Regions from separate parts of the Stenotrophomonas sp. C9D9 genome, predicted to be linked through region 1. Evidence: predicted binding sites of a transcription regulator. Region 1 holds the regulator's gene; each other region holds the start of a gene.
What was found. Region 1 encodes FliA, which starts transcription of late flagellar genes. Its sites were predicted from a motif close to TAAAGTTTNNCNNNCNNNGGCCGATAA; they were not measured.
Positions count from the first base shown of each region.

Region 1 (3,274 bases):
TCTTGGCCCGGCTGCAGGCCTTCGGCGCGCAGCTGTTCGGTCAGGCTGCGGCATTCCTCGGCCAGGTCCAGGGTACGGTGGGTGGCCTGTTCGGTCATCGCCACCACGTGGTCCAGGCGTGCGCAGGCATCGTCCAGTTCGCCGGCTTCGCTGGGCACGGTCGGCAGTTCACCCAGCGCCTGCCCCAGCTCGCGGGCGAGCCGCGAGAGGCCGCTCATCATCGGCTGCGTGCGCAGCGCGACCAGTCCGTCGATGCGTTGCCGCCACGCGGCTTCGTCACCGGACTCCAGTGCGTCCAGGGCCTCCTGCAGGCGCAGGGCGAGGGCGTTCTTGTCGACCGTGGTATCCATCAGGCGCTGGCCGCCAGGCGTTCGAAGATCTTGCCGAGCTTTTCTTCCAGCGTCTGCGCGGTGAACGGCTTGATGATGTAACCGTTCACGCCGTTCTGGGCCGCTTCAATGATCTGCTCGCGCTTGGCTTCGGCGGTGACCATCAGTACCGGCAGGGTCTTCAGCTTGGCATCGGCACGGATCGCCTTGAGCAGTTCGATGCCGGTCATCACCGGCATGTTCCAGTCGGTGACGACGAAATCGAACGGCTGGCTCTGCAGCAGCGACAGCGCGGCATGCCCGTCCTCGGCTTCGGCGGTGTTGGTGAAGCCCAGATCGCCCAGCAGGTTCTTGACGATTCGACGCATGGTCGAGAAGTCGTCGACGATCAGGATGCGCATGTTCTTGTTCAAAGCAGAGTTCCTTTGTTGTTCATTCCGGGCGGCCGGGGGCAGCCGCCTCGGGGATGTTCATTCTTCCAGGCCGGCGTCGACGGCCTCGAATATCTTCAGCCGGCCGCGCAGGCGCAGCACGGCCTGGCCGTGGATCTGGCAGACCCGCGATTCGCTCACGCCGAGCACCGCGCCGATCTCCTTCAGGTTCAGCTCCTGCTCGTAGTAGAGCGAGAGCACCAGTTGTTCGCGCTCGGGCAGGTGGCCGATGGCCTTGCCCAGCTCGCGGCCGAACTCGCCGCGCTCCAGCACCTGCTGCGGGGTCGGGCCACCCTGGGCGACGGTGTCCAGTTCGCCCTGGTCTTCGATGCGCGACTCCAGGCTCAGCACCTGGCCACGTGCGGCGTCTTCCATCAGCCGCAGGTATTCGGGCAGCGGCATCTCCATCGCGGCGGCCACTTCGGTGGCGCTGGCGGCACGGCCGGTGCTCTGTTCCAGGCGGCGGATGGTGGCGGCGGCATCGCGGGCACGGCGGTGCACCGAGCGCGGCACCCAGTCGCCACGGCGGATCTCGTCGATCATCGAGCCGCGGATGCGGATCGAGGCATAGGTCTCGAACGACGCGCCCTGGTCGGCGTCATAGCTGCGCGAGGCTTCGATCAGGCCCATCATGCCGGCTTGGATCAGATCATCGACTTCGACGCTGGCCGGCAGGCGCGCGGCCAGGTGGTGGGCGATGCGCCGCACCAGGTCCGAGTGCTGGGCGATGACCTCGTTGGCCGCCGAGCGCTGGACTTCCCTGTACTGGGCTGCGCCTTTCATGCGGCCACCCCGCGCTGCTTGAGAATGCGTTCGAGGAAGAACTCGACACCGCCACGCGGTTCGGTCGGTGCCTGCCAGCGTGCGGTGCGGCGCGCGATCTCGGTGATCGCCAGCGCCGAAGGGCTGGACGGATAGGCCTTCACCACCGGCTGCTGGCGCTGCACCGACAGGCGCAGCCAGTCATCCTGCGGCACGCAGCCCAGGTAGTTCAGCGAGACATCGGCGAGGAACTTCTCGCAGACGCGGGTCAGCTTCTCGTACAGCACGCGGCCCTCGTTCGGGTCACGCACCATGTTGGCCACCACCTGGATGCGGTCCACGCCACGTTCGCGCGACAGCACCTTGATCAGTGCGTAGGCGTCGGTGATTGAAGCCGGCTCATCGCAGACCACCACTACGGTGTCCTGCGCGGCCTGGCAGAAGGTCAGCACGCCGTCGGTGATGCCGGCGGCGGTATCGACCACCATGATGTCCAGCTCGCGTTCCAGTTCGGAGAACACGTTGACCAGGCCGACATGCTCGGCCGGGGCCAGTTCGGCCATGTGCCGGCGGCCCGATGCGGCCGGGACCACCAGCACGCCGTTCGGGCCTTCGACGATGACGTCGTCCAGCGAGCAGCGGCCGGCAACCAGGTCGGCCAGCGTAAAGGTGGGGTTCAGCCCCAGGATCACGTCGATGTTGGCCAGGCCGAGGTCGGCGTCCAGCAGCAGCGTGCGCTTGCCCATGCCGGCCAGCGCCACGGCCAGGTTGGCGGACACATTCGTCTTGCCCACGCCGCCCTTGCCGCCGGTCACGGCAATGGTGCGCACAGGGCCGAGCGGCTCGCTGCGGGTGGCCGACAGCGGGAAGGTCTTGGTCAGCTTGGCGTACTCACGCGACGGCATGGTTCAACTCCGGGTTGCAGGGCATATCGGCCGCTCGGCGCAAATCTTCAAGGCGAAGTACAAGATTGGCTGCACTGGCCCGGTGCAGGTCCTCCGGGACGTCCTGGCCATCGGTCACCCAGGTGATCGGCAGGGCGTGGTCCACGGCCACCGACAGGGCGTTGCCGAAGCGGCCGGTCTCGTCCAGCTTGCTCAGCACCAGCCCCTGCAGGTTGGCCGCACCGAAGCGGCGCACCACCTCGTCCATGTCGCCGAAGCTGGTGTTGGCCGGCAGCACCAGCAGGGTGCGGACCTGGCGGGCGGCGCGCAGCCACTGCAGCTGGGCGGCCAGGGCACGGTCGCGCGGGCCCAGGCCCGCGGTGTCGATCAGCACCAGCTTGTAGTCCTTCAGGCGTTCCAGCAGCTGGTCCAGGTCGGTGCCGCTGTTGGCCTCGTGCACGGCGATGCCGAGCTGGCGGCCGTAGCCATACAGCTGCTCACGGGCACCGATGCGGGTGGTGTCGGTGGTGACCAGGGCGACGTCGCGCGGTGCGTGCTTCTCGGCGAAGCGCGAGGCCAGCTTGGCGATGGTGGTGGTCTTGCCGGCGCCGGTCGGTCCGACCAGGGCGATCACACCACCTTCTTCCAGCGGGTCGACCGGAGCGATCGGCAGCTTGCGCGAGATCAGCCCCAGCATCAGGCCGCGGCCGCGGTGGGCCTCGGTCTCCAGCGGGATCTGCATGGCCACGTCGCGGGCCAGGCCGGCATCGAAGCCGTATTCGTCCATCAGGTCCAGCGCGGTGGCGCGCACCGGGCAGCCACGCAGGCGCTCGTCGGTGAAGCGGTTCATCTCGCGCTCGATCACCTG
Region 1 covers NZ_JBSZIF010000006.1:791,284-794,557, reverse strand. The annotation lists gene ACXI0D_RS19240 (protein phosphatase CheZ) at 1-350, opposite strand, end outside; gene cheY (chemotaxis response regulator CheY) at 350-742, opposite strand; gene ACXI0D_RS19230 (RNA polymerase sigma factor FliA) at 800-1,543, opposite strand; gene ACXI0D_RS19225 (MinD/ParA family ATP-binding protein) at 1,540-2,427, opposite strand; gene flhF (flagellar biosynthesis GTPase FlhF) at 2,414-3,274, opposite strand, start outside.

Region 2 (3,274 bases), on a different contig from region 1:
ATCACGCATGCGGGCGAACACGCCATGGAAGTCGCCCTGCATGCGCACGGTCAGGTCTCCGCGCGAGATCGCCTGCAGCAGGGTCGACACCTGCACCAGGTTCTCGTCGGTGGTCTGCATCAGGCGATTGAGCCCGGTCACCATGTCGCGGAAATCATAGGCGAAGCGATCTTCATCGCCGCGCAGGCTGAAATCGCCCGCCGCCGCTGCCGTCGCCAGCCGGCGGATCTCGCTGTTGATCGCCGACAGGCTGGTCTTGGTCTCGTCCATGGCCTGGGTGATCGCCGCCTTCTCGCCCGGCAGCGGATCCATGTCCACCGACAGGTCGCCACGGGCGTAGTGCTTCATCACCTCGATCAACCGGTTCTGCACCTGCACGTGCGAGCCGACCAGCGCATTGGTCTCATGCACCATGCGCCCGTAGTCGCCGGGAAAGGCACTCTCGTCCATGCGGTAGCTGAGGCTGCCCGCATCGTGCTGGCGCGCCAGCTCACCCTGCGCCGCCATCACCGACTGCAGCTGCGCCTGCATGCGCTGCATCGACCGGAGCAACTGGCTTACCTCATCATTGCCGGAGGCGTCGATGCTGCTGTCCAGCCGCCCGTTGGCGATGCCATCGGCCAGCTTCACCGCCCCTTCCAGCGGACGGGTCAGGCTGCGGGTGATGGCCCACGCGGCCAGTGAACCCAGTATGAGGCTCAGCACGCCGAACACGATCGACAACGTACCGGTCCAGGATTCGGTTGACCGGTATTCCTCGCGGCTGCGCGCGGTCAGCGCTTCCTGATGCCGCAGCAATGTCGAGATGGCCTCGTTCCATGCGGTTGCCAGCCCATGCTCGGCGAGCAGTTCCTTGGCCGCGCCGTCGAAATCACCGGCCTTCATGCGCTCGTGCAGATGCTGGGTGGAGGCATCGGTGGCCTTGCGTGCCGCGTCGATCTTCGCAACCAGGGTATCGCCGGTGGCATCACGCGGAATCTTGATGTATTTGGCCCAGATGCCGTCGTAGGTCCGCGACAGCTCCTGCGCCTTCTGATAATCCTTGTCGAAATCCTCGCCACGCTTGATCACCATCAGCCGGCGGTGCATCAACACTGCGTTGTTGGTATCCAGCATGTCGTTCAACAGCCGCATCTTCACCATGTTGACGTCCACCACTTTCTCGAACTGGGCGGACTTCAGGTGATTCCCGTACAGCACCAGGCCGACGATGGCCACGATGAACAGCAGCAGCAGTCCAAACCCGGCACCCAGCCGGGATCCCACTCGGAGGTTGCGTAAGGCGAGCATCTCAATTCCCTTGATCATGGCCGTACGATCGATGGCGGCGCAGACAGGGGAAACTTTATGGGTCGATATTATTATATCGATCCAAAACTCTGGAACTGTGCAGACAGGTGTGAAATCAGACGACCCACGAAGGCGTTATATCCATAAGGTATATCGCCACGGGTAGCGCGAATGGGATCAGGCCGGGGCCTGCCCCCCCGCTATCCGGCATTACGGTGCAGCAGGCCCCGGGAAGACCAGATCCTTTCCGAGCCTTGCCGCATAGACGCTCTCGAACTGGAACGAGAGCACAAATCGAAACCCACACGTCGCGGCGTAGCGCTTTGTGAAGCGGCAGATTTCCTCCCAGGCGCTTTCAAACCCGCTCGCGCGGAAATGAAACGAGCCGAGCAGGCCCACCTGCCACTCGACTTCAAGCCCTTCCGCTACGAGCGCCTCCGGCGGGTCGACGATGCCGAACCCGAAGCTGGTGTTGGACGCTGGAAGATACCCATGCAGACCGTCAGTACCGTCGGAGTACTCGGCCTGGATCGAATCCAGGGCGTGCAGCACGGCATCCAGGTCGGCACCGGCTTCGGCTTCGGCTTCGAGAAACAGCGAAATGCTCATTACTTGTGCAAGTCGATAAGGGTATGCCTGTTGAAGAACCGCATCTTCCCCTCGATCGTGAAGTCCGTGCGCCTGATTTCACCCAGCATCATCTCGCGTTGGGCGTCGTTCAACGTACACGGCTCCAGGACATTGGCCTTCAGCACTTGACCTGGTGGCGCCAAACGCAACTCGACAATGCAGGCATTGCCCTCGGTTGGAACGCCCGCTGGCCACGCCGTCATTGCGATCGCACGCATTTGCTCCTGGTACACCACCCGCTCCGCTTCCTCTATCTGCGGGTCCGGCAGATACGGCGGGTTCGCCGCCACGTACACGGCAGACTGCGTGGGCGTTGGCTCTGATATCGAACCAACGATCAGTTTGATAAGGGTGTTCTGTGAGGCCGTTACCGCCAAGGCGATCACCAGAGCGGTGTAGCTGACGCCGCCAGCCTTCTGCAGTTCAAGGTGCCGACGATGTGCCCCGCGATGCTCGGCATCAACCATGCGGACAATCCTTCGACAGTGCGCCAGGTACAGCGGATTCGCCAGGATTCCTGCAAGTACGCGAAACACCACGAAAGAGAGCAAGGACAACCATGGCAGCCCCAGCAGCGCGAAGGTGGTCATCAGCAACGGCGAAAGGATGAACCAGATCGCGCCCCACGCATGCATGCGCCGGAAGAAGAACCAGAGTGACGAGAACAGGAATGCCGGCCAGTTCCATCGCCTTGGCGCCCTGCCGCATGCTTCGTACAGCCTCCAGTAGTGGAGATAGGTGGAGAACCTGTCTCCTACCACGATCGCCAGTGCGTCCTTTTCGCTCAGCCCATCGGAGGCTGTATCTGTGCGCTGTACTGCTTCACCGTCGGCGCTACCGAAGGTGGGTTCAATCCTTGCTCTCATTATCTTTTATCCAAACTCGCCACGAAACTCGACCTTGCTCCAGACAGGCTCCTCTGTCACCTCAGCATGAGGCCTACTGCGGCCGACAAGAATCTCGAATTCGAAGTCACAACCAAATTCAAGATCCTCTTGCATCGCCAGCCCCCCCCCTTTCAATCCCTATTGCCATCAGGGAAGCCGCCGCCCAAACCCCTACGACCTAACCTTTCCAACCGACTCCACCCACTCAACCCAGACAGAGGAATCATTCGGACAACCGGAATCACTTAGAGGCGACATGAGACGCCCAATAACTTCGAAAAGCGGAAGATCCTCACCGGATCGATCAAAGATCGCCTCGAGGAATACCAGCATTACTGAGAACGCATCCAGCAACGTCAAACGTCCGCCTGATGAACTAATTTGCGCGCTACAGAATTCATAATTAAGAGCATTTCCATCGACTGAAACCTCAGCAAATGCGTCGCACCAGTCACCCCACATTACCG
Region 2 covers NZ_JBSZIF010000004.1:120,870-124,143, forward strand. The annotation lists gene ACXI0D_RS05970 (methyl-accepting chemotaxis protein) at 1-1,290, opposite strand, end outside; gene ACXI0D_RS05975 (hypothetical protein) at 1,501-1,899, opposite strand; gene ACXI0D_RS05980 (DUF2628 domain-containing protein) at 1,899-2,786, opposite strand.
Region 2: a site for FliA is predicted at 1,322-1,348, ahead of ACXI0D_RS05970 (methyl-accepting chemotaxis protein). Genes of this name have one in related genera too.

Region 3 (3,274 bases), on a different contig from region 1:
GACACCGGTATCGAGGCTGGACGTGGCCTGCTGGATGCGGGTGACGATGCGGCCCAGCTGCGCGACGGTGGCATTGGCATCGTCCCGCATGCGCGCGAACACGCCCTGCAGGTCCCCCTCCATGCGCACGCTGAGGTCGCCGCGGGCCAGTGCAGCGAGCAGTGCCTGCAGGTCACCGAGGTTGGTTTCAAAGGTGGCCAGCAGGCGATTGATGCTGGTCGACAACGTGCGCACGAAGCCCTGCTTGCCCTCCAGCGCGATACGGCCATGCAGGTCACCGTGTGCCGCCGCATCGACCAGGGCAGCCACTTCGGTTTCCAGCAGCGTCTCCAGCGCACGACTGCGCCATTCCACCGCTACGCCGAGGAACTGCCCTTCGTCGATGATGGGGTTGGCAATCAGCTGGTAGCGCACACCGACATGACCGATCTCGCGCTCCTCGCGCTGACGCACGCCGGCCAGGCTGGCCAACGCCGGATGCAGGCGCACTGCATCGCTGCCCACCAGGTCTTCGAGCTGGCGTTCGAGTTGCTGCAGCAGTGCCGGATTGACGTAGGCCACCTGGCCCTCGGCATCGATCACCATCAGCCCGGTCTGCGCGCTGTCCAGCGCCTGGCGCACGCGGGTATTGCCGCGCGCACCGGCACGCTCGGTCTCGATGCGCGCACGCAGGCGCTGCTGCATGTCGACCAGGCGCTGTGCCAGCTGTCCGATCTCGTCGTTGGCGTTGTACACGCGCAGGGTGGTATCCAGGCGGTCGTCGGCGATATCGCTGGCGAAACGCAGGGTGTCCTGGATCGGCTGGCGCACCGCACGCAGCACCAGCACCAGGCTGGTGATCAACACGCCGGCGACCAGCAGCAGGGTCACTGCGAACAGCACGCTCATGGTGCGCGTGCCGGCCTGCTGGCGCGCCTGTGCCTCGGCCAGCACCGCCATCTGGGCCTGCTGGAAGGCGGCCAGCGCCGGCGCCACGCCTGCGGCGGTATCCAGCAACGATTGCGCCTCCACATCCAGGCCAACGCGGGCGGCGGTATAGCCCAGCAACGCGACCTGATAGGCCTCCATGCCGTTGCGAAGGGCATCCTGCGCATCGGTCGGCAGGCCCACCAGCGCGAGATCGAACGGCAGTTTCTCTTCGCTCGCACGGTCGGCATGGGTGGAATCGCCATCGAGCAGCAGCAGCGCCTCCTGTCGGCGCATCTTCTGCAGGGACAACGCCAACGAAGGCCGCTGCAGCGCATCCACCTGCGCCTGCAGGGTGTCGGCGGCCTGCTGCAGCTGCGCGGCGAGGCCGGCATCGCCACGACCCATCTCATCGACGCGTTCGAACAGGGCGGCCACACCCTGCGAGAATGCACCGGCAGCTTCGGTCAGCGCCTGCAGCGCCTTGCGCCGGCCGGCATCCATCGGCATCGCGCGCAGCGCCTGAAGATCGGCCTGCAGCGCCTTCTGCGTCGCCAGCAGCTGCGCGCGGTCGGCATCGTCGAAACTGCGTGCATACTGGGTCTGCAGACGACGCGCCTCGGCCACCCGTGTCGCCAGGCTCGCGGCCAGATCGCTGCCGTGCTGGTAGCTGGCCTGGCTGCGTGCCGCCTGCGTGCTGGCATGGCCGGTCCAGGCGTAGACCGCAGCGATCGCGATCAGGCCCAGGCCACAGACCCACAGGGTCGCCTTGAGCTTGTTGGCTACGCTGAGCCGGTGCGGCTGCAGCCACAGCAGCAGGCCGGGGGACGCCGAGCGCAGCGCGGCAAGCCGCATGCGCAGGGACCGGAGGTGGGGGGCAACGGCCGACATGACAGACTCCAGGCGGAAGGACGCACCTGTATCGGCTGGAAATGGAGCAACTTTAGGGCGTTCTTGGTGCAGTTCCACCGATTGCTGGCGGACGCGGCCTTTGTACCCGGCACAGGCGACGGGGGGATGACACCCGCGCAGTGCTTGACCTCAACCCCGGTTGGGGGAGCACAGTGGACCTCCCTCCCCGCCCGGTGCCCCCATGACGACGCTCGATGTCCCCCGCTACCTGCAACGCCTGCAGCTGGATGCACCGCCACCGCTGACGCTGGCGGGCCTGACGCTGCTGCAGCAGCGCCACAACGCACTGCTGCCGTTCGAAACCCTCAGCTGCCTGCTGCGCGATGCAGTGCCGATCGACCTGGACAGCGTGCAGCGCAAGCTGCTCGACGACCACCGTGGCGGCTACTGCTTCGAACTCAATGGCGGCCTGCTGGCGCTGCTGCAGGCGCTGGGCTTCGATGCGCAGCCGTTGAGCGCGCGCGTGCTGCTGGCCGCCCAGGACGGCGAACTGACCGCACGGACCCACCTGCTGCTGCGCGTGCAGGTGGACGGCGATGACTGGCTGGTGGATGCCGGTTTCGGCAGCCTGACCCCGACCGTGCCGCTGCGCCTGCGTGATCCACAGCCGCAGGCCACGCCTCACGAGCGCTTCCTGCTGCAGCGCCTGCCCGGCGAGGGGGATTTCGTGCTGTCCGCCGAGTCCAGCGATGGCTGGCGGGCGATGTATCGCTTCGACCTGCACGCGCCGGCACCGATCGACAACGTGGTGGGCAACTGGTACGTGTGCACCCATCCCGATTCCAGTTTCCCCGGCCAGCTGCGCGCGTCACTGACCGGGCCGGACTGGCGACGCACCATCGGCAGCGGCAACTACACCGAGTACCGCCCTGGCCAGGCACCGGACAAGCGCCCGCTGCATGATGTTGGCGACGTGCGCGAAGTGTTGCAGCAACGCTTCGGCATGCAGTTGCCGGACGATCCACGGCTGGATCCGGCGATCAACGACTGGCTGCAGCGCTCGCGTGCCGCGACCCACGTGTAGCGTCGAGCCATGCTCGACTGCTGTTGGCGGCGCGGGGAACGCGTCAGTCGAGCATCGCTCGACGCTACAGAACCGCGCGCGCCTGCAATGCGATCCGGTTGCCTTCGCTGTCGCGGATCTCGGCCACGCGCCAGTCGCCGGCATCGGCCGGGCCGAAGCGCAGCTCGGCCCCTGCCTGCAGCGCACGCTCGAGGCTGGCATCCAGGTCATCGACGCCGATATAGATGCGCGCGCCCTGTTCGGAGGGCCGGTAGTCCGCACCCTGCACCAGCGACATGCTGGCGCCGGCGGCCTCATCGGCAAACGGCAGGTACGCCATCCTGCAGTCATGCAGCAGGATCGGTTCGTCCACCGCCACCTGCAGCCATTGCTGGTAGAACGTGATGGCCCGGACCAGGTCAGTGACCGGTATCTCAACGTGCAGGATGGGGT
Region 3 covers NZ_JBSZIF010000004.1:1,899,669-1,902,942, reverse strand. The annotation lists gene ACXI0D_RS14135 (methyl-accepting chemotaxis protein) at 1-1,797, opposite strand, end outside; gene ACXI0D_RS14130 (arylamine N-acetyltransferase family protein) at 2,000-2,842, shown strand; gene ACXI0D_RS14125 (VOC family protein) at 2,907-3,274, opposite strand, start outside.
Region 3: a site for FliA is predicted at 1,826-1,852, ahead of ACXI0D_RS14135 (methyl-accepting chemotaxis protein). Genes of this name have one in related genera too.